Regions from separate parts of the Streptomyces sp. NPDC017979 genome, predicted to be linked through region 1. Evidence: predicted binding sites of a transcription regulator. Region 1 holds the regulator's gene; the other holds the start of a gene.
The links. The regulator HspR, encoded in region 1, represses chaperone genes until heat shock. The targets are predictions, from matches to a motif close to TTGAGNNNNNNNNNCTCAA.

Region 1 (8,215 bases):
GCCCGCGGCGCTGCTCGTCTACGCCGGCGTACTGCTGTTGATCACCCTCGGCGGCTCGGGCTTCTTCGAGTCGAAGCCGCGCTTCCTGCTGCCGGCGTTCCCGCTGCTCCTCCCGATCGCGCTGGGACTGACGAGAGCCCGGCCCAAGACGGCGGTCGCGGTGATCGCCGCCCTGGCCGGGCTCTCGTTCGGGTACGGCACGTACCTGCTGACGCTGTCGCCGATCGCCCTCTGAGGGCGGACCGGGTCCGCGGTCAGGCGCCCTCGGGCTCCGCGCCCGGCTGGCCGTCCTCCGGCGGGGCCTTGAAGCCCATCTCGATGGCGAACCAGTTGTCGAACTCCATCGACGCCTGCACCCAGCTCACGGTGGACGAGACGAAGTGGTCCAGGCTGACGCCCATCCCGATCAGCATCTGCGCTTCGCCGATGAGCCGGACGGACGCGCCGCCCTCCTCGTCCTCGTGCAGGTGCGTGTAGACCTTGGGCCACAGGGTGCGGCGGTTCCAGTCGTCGATCTTCTCCAGGATCTTCGTCCGGTCCTCGACGTCCAGCGGACGGTCGTAGAACGTGCGGACGGAGAAGACCTGCTGCTCCGCGTCGCCGCGGAACATGAAGTACGTGCGGAATTCCTCCCACGGGGCGGCGAGGTCGCCCTCGTCGTCGATGACGTACTTGAGCTCCATCTGCTCGAGGAGCTGCTTGACCAGGTCCTGATCGGGAACGACGGGTCCCGCCGGTCCTGCGGCCTGAGGCTGGGGCTGGCCCCCGAAATTCGGAATCGAGGACGGATCGATGGTCACCGTGGACTTCCCTTCGTACGGATGCCGCCATCCTCCCCCATGCCGAGGCGGACGTGGCAACCCCCACCCCACCGAGCGATCCGCGGGGCGGGGGCGTACGACGGTCGTGCTACAGCGCCTTCATGACGGGCTCCGCCGCGCCCCCTCCGGTCGCCGGGCCGACGATCAGCCCGTCCTCGAAGCGGTCCACCCGTACGGTGTCGCCGTCGGTGATCTCGCCGGCGAGGATCTCCCGGGCCAGCCGGTCGCCGATCGCGGTCTGCACCAGCCGGCGCAGCGGCCTGGCGCCGTACGCGGGGTCGTTGCCCTCGTCGGCCAGCCACTCCAGCGCGGCGGGCGTGACGTCCAGGGTGAGCCGGCGCTCGGCGAGGCGGCGGGCCAGCCGGTCGACCTGGAGGCGGGCGATCCGCGCCAACTCGTCGCGGTCGAGCGCGGAGAAGACGACCAGGTCGTCCAGCCGGTTCAGGAACTCCGGCTTGAAGGACGCCCGGACGACGTCCAGGACCTGCTGCTTCTTCTGCTCCTCGCTGGTCAGCGGATCCACCAGGTACTGGCTGCCGAGGTTGGAGGTGAGGATGAGGATGGTGTTGCGGAAGTCGACCGTACGGCCCTGGCCGTCGGTGAGCCGGCCGTCGTCGAGCACCTGGAGCAGCACGTCGAAGACCTCGGGGTGCGCCTTCTCCACCTCGTCGAGCAGGACGACGCTGTACGGGCGGCGGCGTACGGCTTCGGTGAGCTGGCCGCCCTCCTCGTACCCCACGTAGCCGGGGGGCGCGCCGACGAGCCGGGCGACGCTGTGCTTCTCGCCGTACTCGGACATGTCGATGCGGACCATGGCCCGCTCGTCGTCGAACAGGAAGTCGGCGAGGGCCTTCGCCAACTCGGTCTTGCCGACGCCGGTGGGGCCGAGGAAGAGGAAGGAGCCGGTGGGGCGGTCGGGGTCGGCGATGCCGGCGCGGGTGCGGCGCACCGCGTCGGAGACGGCCCGGACGGCTTCGCCCTGGCCGATCAGCCGCCGGCCCAGCTCGTCCTCCATCCGCAGCAGCTTCTGCGTCTCGCCCTCCAGCAGCCGGCCGGCGGGGATGCCGGTCCAGGACCCGACGACGTCCGCGATGTCGTCGGAGCCGACCTCCTCCTTGACCATGGTGGTGGTGCGGGCTTCGGCTTCGGCCTCGGACGCGGCCTCCAACTCCCGCTCCAGGGTCGGGATCTCCCCATACAGCAGCTTGGAGGCGGTGTCGAAGTCGCCGTCCCGCTGGGCGCGCTCGGCCCGGCCGCGGGCCTCGTCGAGCTGGCCCTTCAGCTCGCCGACCCGGTTCAGTCCCTGCTTCTCCTTCTCCCAGCGGGCGGTGAGTCCGCGTAGCTCCTCCTCCTTGTCGGCGAGGTCGCGGCGGAGCTTTTCCAGACGCTGGCGGGAGGCGGGGTCGGACTCGTTCTTCAGCGCCATCTCCTCCATCAGCAGCCGGTCGACGGCGCGCTGGAGCTCGTCGATCTCGACGGGCGAGGAGTCGATCTCCATCCGGAGCCGGGAGGCGGCCTCGTCGACGAGGTCGATGGCCTTGTCGGGCAGGAAGCGGGAGGTGATGTAGCGGTCGGAGAGGGTGGCGGCGGCGACCAGCGCGGAGTCCGCGATCTGCACCTTGTGGTGGGCCTCGTAGCGGCCCTTGAGGCCGCGCAGGATGGCGATGGTGTCCTCCACGGTGGGCTCCGCGACCAGCACCTGCTGGAAGCGGCGCTCCAGCGCCGGGTCCTTCTCGATCCGCTCGCGGTACTCGTCCAGGGTGGTGGCGCCGACCATGCGCAGCTCGCCGCGGGCCAGCATCGGCTTGAGCATGTTGCCCGCGTCCATGGCGGAGTCGCCGCCGGCGCCCGCGCCGACGACGGTGTGCAGCTCGTCGATGAAGGTGACGATCTGGCCCTCGCTCTCCTTGATCTCGGAGAGGACGGTCTTCAGTCGCTCCTCGAACTCGCCCCGGTACTTCGCACCTGCAACCATCGCGCCGAGGTCGAGGGAGACCAGCCGCTTGTTCTTCAGGGACTCGGGGACGTCGCCCTTGACGATGCGCTGGGCCAGCCCTTCGACGACGGCGGTCTTGCCGACGCCGGGTTCGCCGATGAGGACGGGGTTGTTCTTGGTGCGCCGGGACAGCACCTGGACGACCCGGCGGATCTCCTGGTCCCGGCCGATGACGGGGTCGAGCTTGCCGTCGCGGGCGGCGGCGGTGAAGTCGGTGCCGAACTTCTCCAGGGCCTTGTACTGGCCCTCGGGGTCGGCGGTGGTCACCCGGCGTCCGCCGCGGATCGCGGCGAAGGCGTCGAGCAGCTTCTTCGCGTTGGCGCCCTGGGCGGAGAGCACCTCGCCGGCCTGGCCGCCCTTGGCGGCGACGCCGATCAGCAGGTGCTCGGTGGAGAGGTACTCGTCGCCCAGCTCCTTGGCGCGCTCGGCGGCGTCCGCGATGACGGCCAGGAACTCGCGGTTCGGCTGGGGCGGTGCGACGGTGGAGCCGGTGACGCTGGGCTGGGCCCCGAGCACCCGCTCGGCCCCGGCCCGTACGGCCGCCTGGTCGACTTCCACGGCGGCCAGCAGGTCGACGATGTTCTCGTTCTCCTGGCCCGCGAGCAGGGCCAGCAGCAGGTGTGCCGGGGTCAGATCGGGATGACCGGCCGACACCGCCCGATTGGTGGCGGCGTTGATGGCATCCCGGCTCTTGTTGGTCAGCTCGGCGTCCACGTCCGGTCTCTCCTCCTCGCGGGCGGGTCGGGGCTCCACAGGTCACCCCGCATCAGTGCACTGACACTGACTCGGTCAACCTGCACAAAGTTGAGTCTATTCCACTCAACCAGGCTCTCGCCAGCGCTACCCCTCTGCAAACTGGGACGCCCCCGGCCCGCGCGCGCCTCCGCACGCCTGGACGCAGCCGCGGTTTCCCTGCGCAGCGGCGCAGGCGTCGGGAGCACGTCCGCAGGACATAAGGCCCGAACTGCACTAACGGCCCCAGACGGGTCGCAGACGCCGCACCACAGCCCGCCGCACGGCGAGACCGCGCTGTCGGGAGGGCCGCGGGACACCTCCCGACCCCACCTAGGCTGGCGGCATGGCCATCACCGATCTGCGCGACCTGACGCCCGAGTACCTCGCGTTCTGGCAGGCGCACCACCTGTGCACCCTGACCACGCTGCGGCCGGACGGCAGTCCGCACGTCGTCCCGGTGGGCGTGACCTTCGACCCCGAGGCGGGCATCGCGCGGGTGATCACCAACAAGAGCAGCCGCAAGGTCGCCCACGTGCTGGCCGCGGCGGGCGGGGACGGCGCCCGGGTCGCGGTCTGCCAGTTGCACGGCAGGCACTGGGCGACCCTGGAGGGCCGGGCGCGGGTGCGCACGGAGCCGGCCGAGGTCGCGGACGCCGTACGGCGGTACGCGGAGCGCTACGGGCGCACGCCCCGGCCCAACCCCGACCGCGTGGTGATCGAGATCGCCGTCGAGCGCGCCCTGGGCCGCGCCTGACCGACCCGCCGCGCACGGCCCCGACAGTCCCTTGCGCCTCATCCGTACCGTACGCAGACGCACAGCGGCGCCATCGCGTTTCAGGTCCGCGATGGCGCCGCTGTGTGGGGGAAGTGCCGGAGCGATTTGGAACGACGGGGGAATCGCTCAGGCACTGCGGGGGGTGGCGGTGGTGGTGTCGGGCTCGACCATTTCCTGATCGCGCTGATCCAGATTGACGAAGATCATGCCGTACCGGATCGCGCACCGGACGGGCTGCGGCGCCCCTCGCGGCCGCCGCAGGCACCGGTACGCTCGAACGTCCTCGTCCTCCTCGCGCGCCACGACGATGGGTTCGCCGAACAGGGTGACCATCAACGAGTCGCCGCGGTGGGGGATGGCCGTGACGAGGTCGATGAAGTGCCACCCCGAGCGGTAGGCCGTGGCCATCTCACGCCGGAAGGACCGGTCGTCCGGGGGAATGGTCATGCGTCCACACCTTCAATAGCGTGCGCAGGGGCGTCTTCCCAGGAGGGCTCGCCGGCCAGGGTCGCGTCAGGGCGGCCGGACTCCCACGAGGGCTCACCCGACGTCGCCGCCAGGGAGCTTGCGGGGACGCGTTCCCAGGAGGGCTCACCGACGGATGCCGCCGCACCCAGCGCGGCTGCCGCCAGGGCCAGAGCACAGAGAGCACGTAGCGTCCTAGACATGGGTGATCTCCACCTCATTTGATCATTCCTCCTCCCCCGCGCATTAGACGATGTCTCACTCCGAACGCTTGCACCAGCGACGGCAGGCATCATGTTCCTGTATTGCAGGAACATGAGGGGGTACACATGGCGTCTAATGGGGGCGAACTCGGACACCCTCACGCAGACGGAAAGTTGTGCGAGGCGGGAAAGGGTCTTTACATCACCGCCCTGCGCACCGGGCGCATCGCCCGCTCCGAAGCTGAGTCCGCGCCCTGTCTCTTCGACCTCGCCCTGCTCGATCCCGACCCGTACGACGCGCAGTGGCTGCGACCGGTTCCGCCCGCCTCCGCGCTCTCACAACTCATTCACCCCATCGAGCGGGAAATCCAGGAGCGCCGCCGCCGGGCCCTGGCCCTCACCGACGCCCTCGAACCGTTCATGGCGTACACCGCTCAGAATTCCACCGTCCCGCAGGGGATAACCGTCCTCGAAGGACTGAACCGCATCAACGCGACCCTCGACCAGGTGACCGCGGACTGCACACAGGAACTCCTCACCGTCCAACCGGGCAGCGGACGCCAACCCCACTCCCTGGAGAAGGCGTTGCGCCGGGTGGAGCCGCTGATCGAACGCGGGGTGCGGATGCGCACGCTCTACCAGCACACCGCACGCCACCACCCCGCCACGCTCTCCTACATGGAGAAGGTCGGCCCCGCCGGAGTGGAGGTGCGCACCCTGGAGGAGATCATCGACCGGCTCATCATCGTGGACCGCAAGGTGGCCTTCATCCCCGCCAGCAGCGACCGGCTCTTCGCCCTTGAGCTGCGGCACAAGGGGATCGTGGAGTACCTCGTCGGCGTCTTCGAGCAGTTCTGGCTGCACGGGCTGCCGTGGGAGGAGCCGATCTCCTACGGCCCCGACCTCGACGGGATCACCGGAATCCAGCGCTCCATCGCCAAGTTGCTGGTGGAGGGGCACGTGGACGAGGCGATCGCCCGCCGGCTCGGGATGAACGTACGGACCTGCCGGGCCCACATCGCCAAGCTGGGCTCGTCCCTGGGCAGCGGCAGCCGCACCCAACTCGGCTATCTGATCGCCCAGTCGGGGATCCTCGAACACGACGCCCAGAACGCGTGAAGAGGGCCATCACCCCGGGATGGGGTGATGGCCCTCGCACGACGCTTCGGCGCCCGGACGACGCAGGTGCGTCCTACTCGCCCCGCTTGGGGCGCCACACCACCAGCGCGGTCGCCTGCTGCACGTCCTGGTACGGCACGAGGTCGCGCCGGTAGGAGGCGTGCACCTGGGCCTCGCGCTGCTGCATCGCCACCGCCGCGCCCTCGACCGCGGCCGACAGCTCGGCGACCCGGGACTGGAGCGCCGCGACCTGGTTCTCCAGCTCGATGATGCGCTTGATGCCGGCCAGGTTGATGCCCTCGTCCTGGGAGAGCTGCTGCACGGTGCGCAGCAGCTCGATGTCCCGGGCGGAATAACGCCGGCCCCGCCCCGCCGTGCGGTCGGGGGAGACCAGGCCCAGCCGGTCGTACTGACGCAGGGTCTGCGGGTGCAGACCGGAGAGCTGGGCCGCCACCGAAATCACGTACACCGGTGACTCGTCGGTCAGTTCGTAGGGGTTGCGGCGCCTTCCGTCCATCGTCCTCATGCTCCCTTCGCGGCCTCGAACAGCGCGGCCCTCGGGTCCTCGCCCGTGGTGGCCTCGCGGTACGCCTCCAGCGCGCCCTTCGCCTCGTCGCTCAGATCCTTGGGAACCACGACCTCGACGGTGACCAGCAGGTCACCCCGGGTGCCGTCCTTGCGGACCGCGCCCTTGCCGCGGGCGCGCATCGTCCGCCCGTTGGGAGTGCCGGCCGGCAGCTTCAACGTGACCGGCGGCCCGCCGAGCGTGGGCACCTTGACCTCGCCGCCGAGCACCGCCTCCGCGTACGTCACGGGGACGGTGACGGTGAGGTTGTCGTCCTTGCGACCGAACACCGGGTGCGCGCCGACGTGGACGACGACGTACAGGTCGCCGGCCGGTCCGCCGCGCTCGCCCGGGGCGCCCTTGCCGCGCAGCCGGATCCGCTGGCCGTCGGAGACGCCCGGCGGGATCCGCACCTGCATGGTGCGCGAGGAGCGGGCACGCCCGCTGCCCTTGCAGACCTCGCAGGGGTCCTGCGCGATCAGCCCGCGGCCCTTGCAGTCCACGCAGGGGTCGGTGAGCGAGAAGGAGCCGCTGCCGCCGCGCGAGACCTGACCGGTGCCGACGCAGGTCGGGCACACGCGGGGCGTGCCGTTCTTGTCGCCGGTGCCCGAACACGCCTTGCACGGCGCGGAGCTGGACATCCGCAGCGGGACCGTGGCCCCGTCGACGGCCTCGGTGAAGCTGAGCGTCACCTCGGACTCGACGTCCTGGCCGCGGCGGGGCTGGACGCGGGTGCCCGCGCCCGCACCGCGGTTGAACAGGCCGCCGAAGACGTCACCGATCCCGCCGCCGAAGCCGCCGGCACCTCCGCCCCCGCCGGGGGCCCCGCCCTGGGCGCCTCCGAAGAGGTCGCCCAGGTCGAAGTTGAAGCTGCCGCCGGCGCCGCCCGGGCCGGCGCGGAAGCCGCCGTTGCCGAAGAGGGCGCGGGCGTCGTCGTACTCCTTGCGCCGCTTGGGGTCGCCGAGGACGTCGTTCGCCTCGGAGATCTCCTTGAAGCGCTCCTCCGCGCGGGCGTCGCCCTTGTTGGCGTCCGGGTGGTACTCGCGGGCGAGCTTCCGGTACGCCTTCTTGATCTCGGCCTCGGTGGCGTCCTTGGGGACGCCGAGGACCTTGTAGTAGTCCTTCTCGACGAAGTCCTTCGTGCTCATCGACGTCCCTCCTTCCGACCCGTCACCTTCATCGGCACCCGTGCGCTAGCCCTTGTCCGGGCCACCGCTCTCCTTGCCGTCAGCCTTCGCACCCTTAGCTCCCTCGGCGTCCGCCGCGCCGTCCTCGGCACCCTTGGCGTCCGAGGACTCCGCGGCCTCCTTGCCGGAGGTCGACGGGGCCGCGCCCGGCTGGGGCTCGGCCACGGCCACCCGCGCGGGGCGGATGGTCCGCTCGCCGATGCGATACCCCGGCTGGAGCACCGCGACGCACGTGGTCTCCGTGACGTCCGGCGCATAGCTGTGCATCAGCGCCTCGTGGATCGTCGGGTCGAAGGGCTCGCCCTCCTTGCCGAACTGCTGGAGGCCCATCTTCGCCGCGGCGGTCTCC
Region 2 (8,215 bases), on a different contig from region 1:
TGGTGACGTCGTCGTCGTGCGAGGCGTCGATGTCCTTGAGCCAGCGGACCGGCTCGTAGGGGATGCGCAGCGCCTCGAAGATCTGGTCGTAGAAGCCGTCCTCGCCCAGCAGCAGGTTGGCCACGATGCGCAGGAACTCGCCGGAGGCGGCGCCCTGGATCACCCGGTGATCGTAGGTCGACGTCAGCGTCATGACCTTGGAGATGCCCAGCTTGTTCAGGGTGTCCTGGGAGGTGCCCTGGAACTCGGCGGGGTAGTCCATGGAGCCGACGCCCATGATGACCGACTGGTTCGGCATCAGCCGCGGCACGGAGTGGACCGTGCCGAGGCCGCCCGGGTTGGTCAGCGAGACGGTGACGCCGGTGAAGTCGTCCATCGTCAGCTTGTTGCTGCGGGCGCGGCGGACGATGTCCTCGTACGCCTGCCAGAACTCGAAGAAGTTGAGCGTCTCGGCCTTCTTGATGGCCGCGACGACGAGCTGGCGGTCGCCGTTCGGCTTCACCAGGTCGATGGCGAGGCCGAAGTTGACGTGCTCGGGCTTGACGAGGGTCGGCTTGCCGTCCTTCTCCGCGTACGACCAGTTCATCGACGGCATGGCCCGGAGGGCCTGCACCATCGCGAAGCCGATGAGGTGGGTGAAGGAGACCTTCCCGCCCCGGGCGCGCTTCAGGTGGTTGTTGATGACGATGCGGTTGTCGAACAGGAGCTTCACCGGGACGGCGCGCACGGACGTGGCCGTGGGCACCTCCAGCGAGGCGTTCATGTTCTTCACGACGGCGGCGGAGGGGCCGCGCAGGGTGACCAGCTCGGGGCCGGCCGCGGCCGAGTCGCCGGCGGCCGGAGCGGCGGCCTTGGGGGCCGCGGCCGGCTTGGCGGCGGCGGGCGCCGGCTTCGCGGCCGGAGCCGCAGCAGCGGGGGCGGCCGGGGCGGCAGCCTGCGCAGGAGCGGCCGGCGCCGCGGGCGCAGCGGGAGCCTGGGCGGGCTGCTGCGGCGCGACGGGGGTGGTGGCCTGCGCCGGTGGCGCCACGGCGGCGGCGGACGCGCCCTCGGCGGGCGCGTCGGCGGCGTTCTTGGCGCCCGGCTTGTAGTCGGCGAAGAAGTCCCACCAGGCGCGGTCTACCGAATCGCGATCCTGGAGGTACTGCTGGTAGATCTCGTCGACGAGCCACTCATTGGCGCCGAAGGCGGCTGCAGGGCCCTGGCCCTGCGCGCCTTGGTCAACCGTGGGGGCACCTCCCGGCCGGAGGCTGGGGGAGCTGGCGTTACTGGGGACCTGAGACGACACGGCGGCAACCGCCCTCTTCCGCTTCACAAGGTGGTGGACAGCGGAAATAAAGGCTACGCCCCCAGGGCCGGTAGATGCAGGCCGGACGGGCCATCGTCGCGTATGTCACACCGAAACCCGGGTTTCATGGTGAGGAATGGCGGGAAACAACCACGGTTCGCCCATGCCGACGATGTGGCGGACCGTTCCGGTTCGCACCACTGACCAGGAAGAACACCTTTGAACCCACTGGCCCGCCGCGGTCGGTGGCCCTTCCCGTGGTGAGTACACACAGCCTGCCCCGCGGTCGTTCGAACCCTACGTCAACTTCGCTGTGCGGGGATTCCCGGAAGGGTGACGAGGATGCGGCAGCCGCGCGCCGATTCGGCCACGCCGATCCGCCCGCCGTGCAGGTCCACGGCCCAGCGCGCGATGGCGAGCCCCAGTCCCGTACCGCCGTCGCTGCCCTTGCCGTGCGGGGCGACGACCGAGCCCCGGTTGAACCGCTCGAAGACCCGGTGGCGCTCCTGCTCCGGAATGCCCGGCCCCTCGTCCACGACCTCCAGGTCCAACGACTCCGGCTGTCGCCCGCGGCGCGCCCGCACCGTGACCCGGCCGTGCGGCGGCGAGTGCTTCACCGCGTTGTCGATCAGGTTCGCCACCACCTGGTGCAGCCGTTCGGGGTCCGCGTGCGCGGTCAGCTCCGGCGGCGACACGTCCAGGTGGAGGTGGACGTCGGTACGGGTGTGGTGGCCGGAGCCGGACGCGAGCCGGCGCTGAGCCCCCGCCAGGTTCGCCTCCTTGAGCACCCCCGACAGGTACGGCCACACCTCGAAGCGGCGCGCCCGCAGCGGTACGACACCGTTGTCGAGGCGCGACAGGTCCAACAGGGTCTCCACCAGCCGGCCCAGCCGCTCGGTCTGCGTCAGCGCCGTGCGCATGGTCTCGGGGTCGGCCGCCGAGACGCCGTCCACCACGTTCTCCAGCACGGCGCGCAGTGCGGCGATCGGGGTGCGCAGCTCGTGCGAGACGTTCGCCACCAGCTCCTTGCGGTGCCGGTCCACGGCCTCCAGGTCGTCCGCCATGCGGTTGATCGTCGAGGCCAGGTCGCCCAGCTCGTCCCGACGGTCCGCGCCGCGCACCCGCTGGGTGTAGTCACCGTGCGAAATGCCCTTGGCGACCGTGTTCATCTCGTCCAGCGGCGCGGTCAGGCCGTGCGCGAAGAACTGGGTGATCAGCAGGGTGGCGATCACCGAGAAGACCGTGATGAAGCGCAGCTCGGTGGAGGTGCGCAGGGCGACCAGCAGCAGCCCGGTGGTGATGAAGACGGAGACCACGACGAGCGTGCCGAGCTTGGTCTTGATCGTGATCGGCACGGCGCCGCGCCGGCGCACTTCGCACGGCTCGGCCCGGGCGCCGCGCCGCGCCGGCCCCGTGCGCTCGCCCCGGCCGCCCGCGGCGGGGGTCGGGCGCGGGGCGCGCCGCGGCCGGCCCTCCCGGGCGGTCGGCTCCGCGTACGAGGGCGGCGCCGAGGGCGCGGGAGCGGCCCGGGTGCGCCGTCTCATGGCGCTGGCGTCTCCAGTGCGTACCCGACGCCGTGGACCGTACGGATCCGCTCCGCACCGATCTTCCGGCGCAGCGCCTTGATGTGGCTGTCGACCGTCCGGGTGCCGGAGGCGTCCGCCCAGTCCCAGACCTCGGCGAGCAACTGCTCCCGGGAGAGCACCGCGCGGGGCGTGTTGGCGAGACAGACCAGCAGGTCGAACTCGGTCGGGGTGAGGTGCACGTCGTCGCCGCGCACCCGCACCCGGCGCTGGGCGTGGTCGATCTCCAGCTCGCCGAGCCGCAGGATTCCGCTACGCGGAGTGACCGCGGCGAGCGCGGCGCGCTCCACCCGGCGCAGCAGCACGTGCACCCGCGCCGCCAACTCCCGCATGGAGAACGGCTTCGTCATGTAGTCGTCGGCGCCGACGCCGAGGCCCACCAACATGTCGGTCTCGTCGTCCCGGGCGGTCAGCATCAGCACCGGCACCGGGCGCTGCGCCTGCACCCGGCGGCAGACCTCCAGGCCGTCGAAGCCGGGCAGCATCACGTCCAGCACCATCAGGTCGGGCTGCCAGGCGTCGGCCGCGTCGACGGCGGCCGGGCCGTCCGCCGCGGTCTGCACCAGGAAGCCCTCGGCCCTCAGACGTGCGGCGATGGCGTCCACGATCGTCGAGTCGTCCTCGACGACCAGCACCCGTCGTTGCGCGCCGGGCGTGGCCGCCACGCTCGTTTGGGTGGTGGTCTGTGTCTGTTCCATCGCCCGCCCCTGTAAGCGCTCTCGGGAGATTCACGCTCGTTGTAGATCCGGTGTGTAGTTCAGCAGACTAAGCGCACTGCGCACCAGCCTGCTACGCAGGCCGAACGCCGAGGTGGACCACGTCCGGTACGCCTCGGGCAACCCGGATCTCTTCGGTTCTTACCCCGCTGAATCCGGCATTCCGTAGAGCCCGTTCAAAGGTGGCGGAAGGTCGGGCGGACCAGACGGCGAGCACCCCTCCCGGTCGCAACCGGCCGTGACACAGGGCGAGTCCGGCCGGTGCGTACAACGCGTCGTTGTCCTCGGTCACGGTCCAGTCGGGGCCGTTGTCGATATCCAGACATAGCGCGTCGTACAGGTCGTCCGCCTCGCGGAGATGGGTCAGCAGGTCCGTGCGGAGGATCACGCTCCGGGGGTCCGCGAGCGCCGGTCCCGAGACGGTCGCGAGCGGGCCCGAACGGTGCCACTCGACGATCGCCTCCTCGCGTTCGACCACCGCGATCCGGCCCCAGTGGGGGTTCCCCGCGGCGTGCGCCAGGGAGAAGCCGACGCCCAGTCCGCCGATGAGCAGCGCGGGTCGCTTTTCGGCCGACTTCGGGGTCGTGGCGTCCGCGGCGGCGGTCAGGGCTTCGAACGCCGCGTCCACCAACCGCCGCTCGGAGCGGCCGTCCGAGGTGTCCATCAAGAAGCATCCGTTGGCGATGATCTCGTGGTGATCTCCCCGGCGCCGCAGGACGATTTCCCCGTGGGGGCCGTCTCGGCGGTCGAGGGTGACGGGCTGGGGCACAGAACCTCCGGTGCACTGCGGGCGGCGCGGTGGGGCCATGGTGGCCGGGTCGGCGGCGGTGTGCGAACGGATAAGGCCAAAGTGCGGCCGGGGCGTCCCGGCCCGGCCGTATCCCGCACTTCAGCAGGGTGATCGCTCAGAGCGAACAAGGGGCGGGGAACATCTGGGGGAGCCAGTGCATTGAGTCGGTACAGCTCAAGTTCACTGCCAAAGGGGAGATCATGGCTGCTGAGTCCGACGCCTTCACACCGCTCACCCTGCCCGTGCTGCCGCTGGACGACGAGGTCGTCCTGCCGGGCATGGTGGTGCCGCTTGACCTGACCGACACGGAGGTGCGGGCCGCGGTCGAGGCCGCGCAGGCCGCCGCGCGCCCGTCCGGTGCCAGCAAGCCGCGGGTGCTCCTTGTTCCCCGCGTCGACGGCACGTACGCCGCGACCGGTGTGCTCGGGACCGTCGAGCAGGTCGGCCGGCTCTCCGACGGCGACCCCGGCGCGCTCATCCGCGGCCGGTCCCGGGTGCAGATCGGCGCCGGGACGACCGGTCCCGGCGCGGCCCTCTGGGTCGAGGGCACCGCGGTCGACGAGACCCTGCCCGACCCGCTGCCCGGCCAGGTCCTGGAGTTGGTCAAGGAGTACAAGGCCCTCGCCACCGACTGGCTGAAGAAGCGCGGTGCGTGGCAGGTCGTCGACCGCATCCAGCAGATCGACGGAGTGTCCCAACTCGCAGACAACGCCGGGTACTCGCCCTTCCTCACCACCGCCCAGAAGATCGAACTGCTCGACACCGTCGACCCGGTCGCCCGGCTGCGGCTCGCCACCGACCAGCTCCGCGAACACCTCGCCGAGCAGGACGTCGCCGAGTCCATCGCCAAGGACGTCCAGGAGGGCGTCGACAAGCAGCAGCGCGAGTTCCTGCTGCGCCGCCAGCTCGACGCGGTCCGCAAGGAGCTGCGCGAGCTGAACGGCGACGCCGAGGGCGAGGAGTCCGACGACTACCGCTCCCGCGTCGAGGCCGCCGACCTGCCCGAGAAGGTCCGCGAGGCCGCCCTCAAGGAGGTCGACAAGCTGGAGCGGGCCAGCGACCAGAGCCCCGAGGGCTCCTGGATCCGCACCTGGCTCGACACCGTCCTCGAACTGCCGTGGAACGAGCGCACCGAGGACGCGTACGACATCCAGGGCGCCCGGGCCGTGCTCGACGCCGAGCACGCGGGCCTGAAGGACGTGAAGGAGCGGATCACCGAGTACCTGGCGGTGCGCAAGCGGCGCTCCGACCGCGGCCTCGGCGTCGTCGGCGGACGGCGCGGCGGCGCGGTGCTGGCGCTGGTCGGCCCGCCCGGCGTCGGCAAGACGTCGATCGCCGAGTCCGTCGCCCACGCCATGGGCCGCACGTTCGTCCGCGTCGCCCTCGGCGGCGTGCGCGACGAGGCGGAGATCCGGGGCCACCGGCGCACGTACGTCGGCGCGCTCCCCGGCCGCATCGTCCGGGCGATCAAGGAAGCCGGCTCGATGAACCCGGTCGTGCTGCTCGACGAGATCGACAAGGTCGGCTCCGACTTCCGCGGCGACCCCGCCGCGGCGCTGCTCGAAGTCCTCGACCCGGCGCAGAACCACACCTTCCGCGACCACTACCTGGAGGTGGAACTCGACCTGAGCGACGTGGTCTTCCTGGCCACCGCGAACGTGCTGGAGGCCATCCCGGAGGCGCTGCTCGACCGGATGGAACTCGTCCGGCTGGACGGCTACACCGAGGACGAGAAGGTCGTCATCGCCCGGGACCACCTGCTGCCGCGCCAGTTGGAGCGGGCGGGCCTGGCGGCGGACGAGGTGGTCATCGACGAGTCCGCGCTGCGCAAGCTCGCCGGCGAGTACACCCGCGAAGCGGGCGTGCGGAACCTGGAGCGGTCCGTCGCCCGGCTGCTGCGGAAGGTGGCCGCGGAGCACGAGTTGGGCGACCGGGAGCTGCCGTTCACCATCGGCGCGGAGCAGTTGCGCGGGCTGATCGGACGGCCGCACCACGTGCCCGAGTCCGCGCAGGACCCGGCCGAGCGCCGGACCGCGGTGCCCGGCGTCGCCACCGGCCTCGCCGTCACCGGCGCGGGCGGGGACGTGCTGTACGTGGAGGCGTCCTTGGCCGACCCGGAGACGGGTGCGTCCGGGCTGACGCTGACCGGGCAGCTCGGTGACGTGATGAAGGAGTCCGCGCAGATCGCGCTCTCCTTCCTGCGGTCCCGGGGCGCGGAGGCGGAGCTGCCGGTGGCGGACCTCAAGGACCGCGGGGTGCACATCCACTTCCCCGCGGGCGCGGTCCCCAAGGACGGCCCGAGCGCGGGCATCACGATGACGACGGCGCTCGCGTCGCTGCTGTCCGGGCGGCCGGTCCGGACGGACGTGGCGATGACGGGCGAGGTGTCGCTGACGGGCCGGGTGCTGCCGATCGGCGGCGTGAAGCAGAAGCTGCTGGCGGCGCATCGGGCGGGGATCACGACGGTGGTCATCCCCAAGCGGAACGAGCCGGACCTCGACGACGTCCCCGCGGAGATCTTGGCGGGGCTGGAGGTCCATGCGGTGACGGACGTCCGCGAGGTCCTCTCGATCGCGCTCACCCCCGCGACCCGCACCGTCCCGGTGGCGGCCTGACCCCGGGGCCCGAGCCTCATCCGAGGCCCGGGCCCCCGGTGCGCCGGGACGCGAGCGCCGTTGCCCCTGCGGGGGCGATGGTCTCTGCGACCCGGTGGTGGGTTGTTCGCGCAGTTCCCCGCGCCCCTGTTTCGCTACCCCCGTCATATGTCTGCGGGCTGGAGGTGGAGGTTTTTAGGGGCGCGGGGAACTGCGCGAGCAACCGCAGACGGCCCGCAGAGACCAACATGCCTCCAGGGGAAACGGCGGGGGTGTCTCCGTGGCGCCGCGCAGCGCAAGCCGCAGGGGTGGGGGCCAGCCGGGCCGCAAGAAGCGCGTGGGCGCGACAATGTGGCACATGGACGATCCCACCGCCTTGCGGGGCGAGTGCTCCGCGTGCCTCGGGCTGTGCTGCACCGTGCTCCCCTTCCGCGCCTCCGGCGACTTCGCCGTCGACAAGACCGCCGGCACCCCCTGCCACAACCTCACCGCGGAGTTCCGCTGTGCGATCCACACCCGGCTCCGCTCCAGCGGCTACGCCGGCTGCACGACGTACGACTGCTTCGGCGCCGGGCAGCGCGTGTCCCGGCACTTCGACGCGCAGACCGCGGCCAGCGCCGCCGTGGTCGAGGCGTTCCCCGTCGTACGGAATCTGCACGAGCTGCTCTGGTACCTGACCGACGCCCTCACGCACCACGCCGCCCGCCCCCTCCGCGGCCGGCTGCGGGAGCTGTACGCGGAGACGGACGAGCTGGCGCGGCGCACGCCGCACCAACTGCGCGCGGTGGACGTGGACGCGCAGCGGCAGCAGGTGAACGCGCTGCTGGTGCGGGTCAGCGAGTTGGTGCGCGCCCCGGTGCGAGGGCGCAAGAAGGACCGCAGGGGCGCCGACCTGATGGGCGCCCGACTGCGCGGCGCGGACCTGCGCGGCGTCAGCCTGCGCGGTGCGTACCTGATCGGCGCCGACCTCGCCGGCGCGGACCTGCGCCAGTGCGATCTGATCGGCGCCGACCTGCGCGACGCCGACCTCGCCGGCGCCGATCTGCGCGGCAGCCTCTTCCTCACCCAGATGCAGGTGAACGCGGCCCGGGGCGACGCCGCGACCGCACTGCCCGCCGCCCTGGACCGACCGGCGCACTGGTCGTGACGGGCAGTGGGTCGCGCACGCCCTACGGCCGGCTCAGCCGTTGGCCAGCGCCACGACCCGGTCGTAGGCGCCGTTGAACTTGTTGTGGTCGCCGACGATC

Region 2: lon (endopeptidase La) is a predicted target of HspR. The motif match lies at 4,534-4,552, and genes of this name have one in related genera.

What each region holds. Positions count from the first base shown of each region.
Region 1 is NZ_JBIRGU010000005.1:257,408-265,622, reverse strand. Features, by position in the region: gene ACH4E8_RS16770 (glycosyltransferase family 39 protein) at 1-235, shown strand, start outside; gene ACH4E8_RS16765 (YbjN domain-containing protein) at 255-800, opposite strand; gene clpB (ATP-dependent chaperone ClpB) at 910-3,531, opposite strand; gene ACH4E8_RS16755 (pyridoxamine 5'-phosphate oxidase family protein) at 3,896-4,306, shown strand; gene ACH4E8_RS16750 ((2Fe-2S)-binding protein) at 4,454-4,774, opposite strand; gene ACH4E8_RS16745 (helix-turn-helix transcriptional regulator) at 5,122-6,114, shown strand; gene ACH4E8_RS16740 (heat shock protein transcriptional repressor HspR) at 6,188-6,631, opposite strand; gene dnaJ (molecular chaperone DnaJ) at 6,637-7,827, opposite strand; gene grpE (nucleotide exchange factor GrpE) at 7,873-8,215, opposite strand, start outside.
Region 2 is NZ_JBIRGU010000001.1:493,785-501,999, reverse strand. Features, by position in the region: gene ACH4E8_RS02100 (multifunctional oxoglutarate decarboxylase/oxoglutarate dehydrogenase thiamine pyrophosphate-binding subunit/dihydrolipoyllysine-residue succinyltransferase subunit) at 1-1,285, opposite strand, end outside; gene ACH4E8_RS02095 (ATP-binding protein) at 1,588-2,829, opposite strand; gene ACH4E8_RS02090 (response regulator transcription factor) at 2,826-3,566, opposite strand; gene ACH4E8_RS02085 (spermidine synthase) at 3,658-4,392, opposite strand; gene lon (endopeptidase La) at 4,575-6,989, shown strand; gene ACH4E8_RS02075 (pentapeptide repeat-containing protein) at 7,327-8,115, shown strand; gene ACH4E8_RS02070 (lysozyme) at 8,149-8,215, opposite strand, start outside.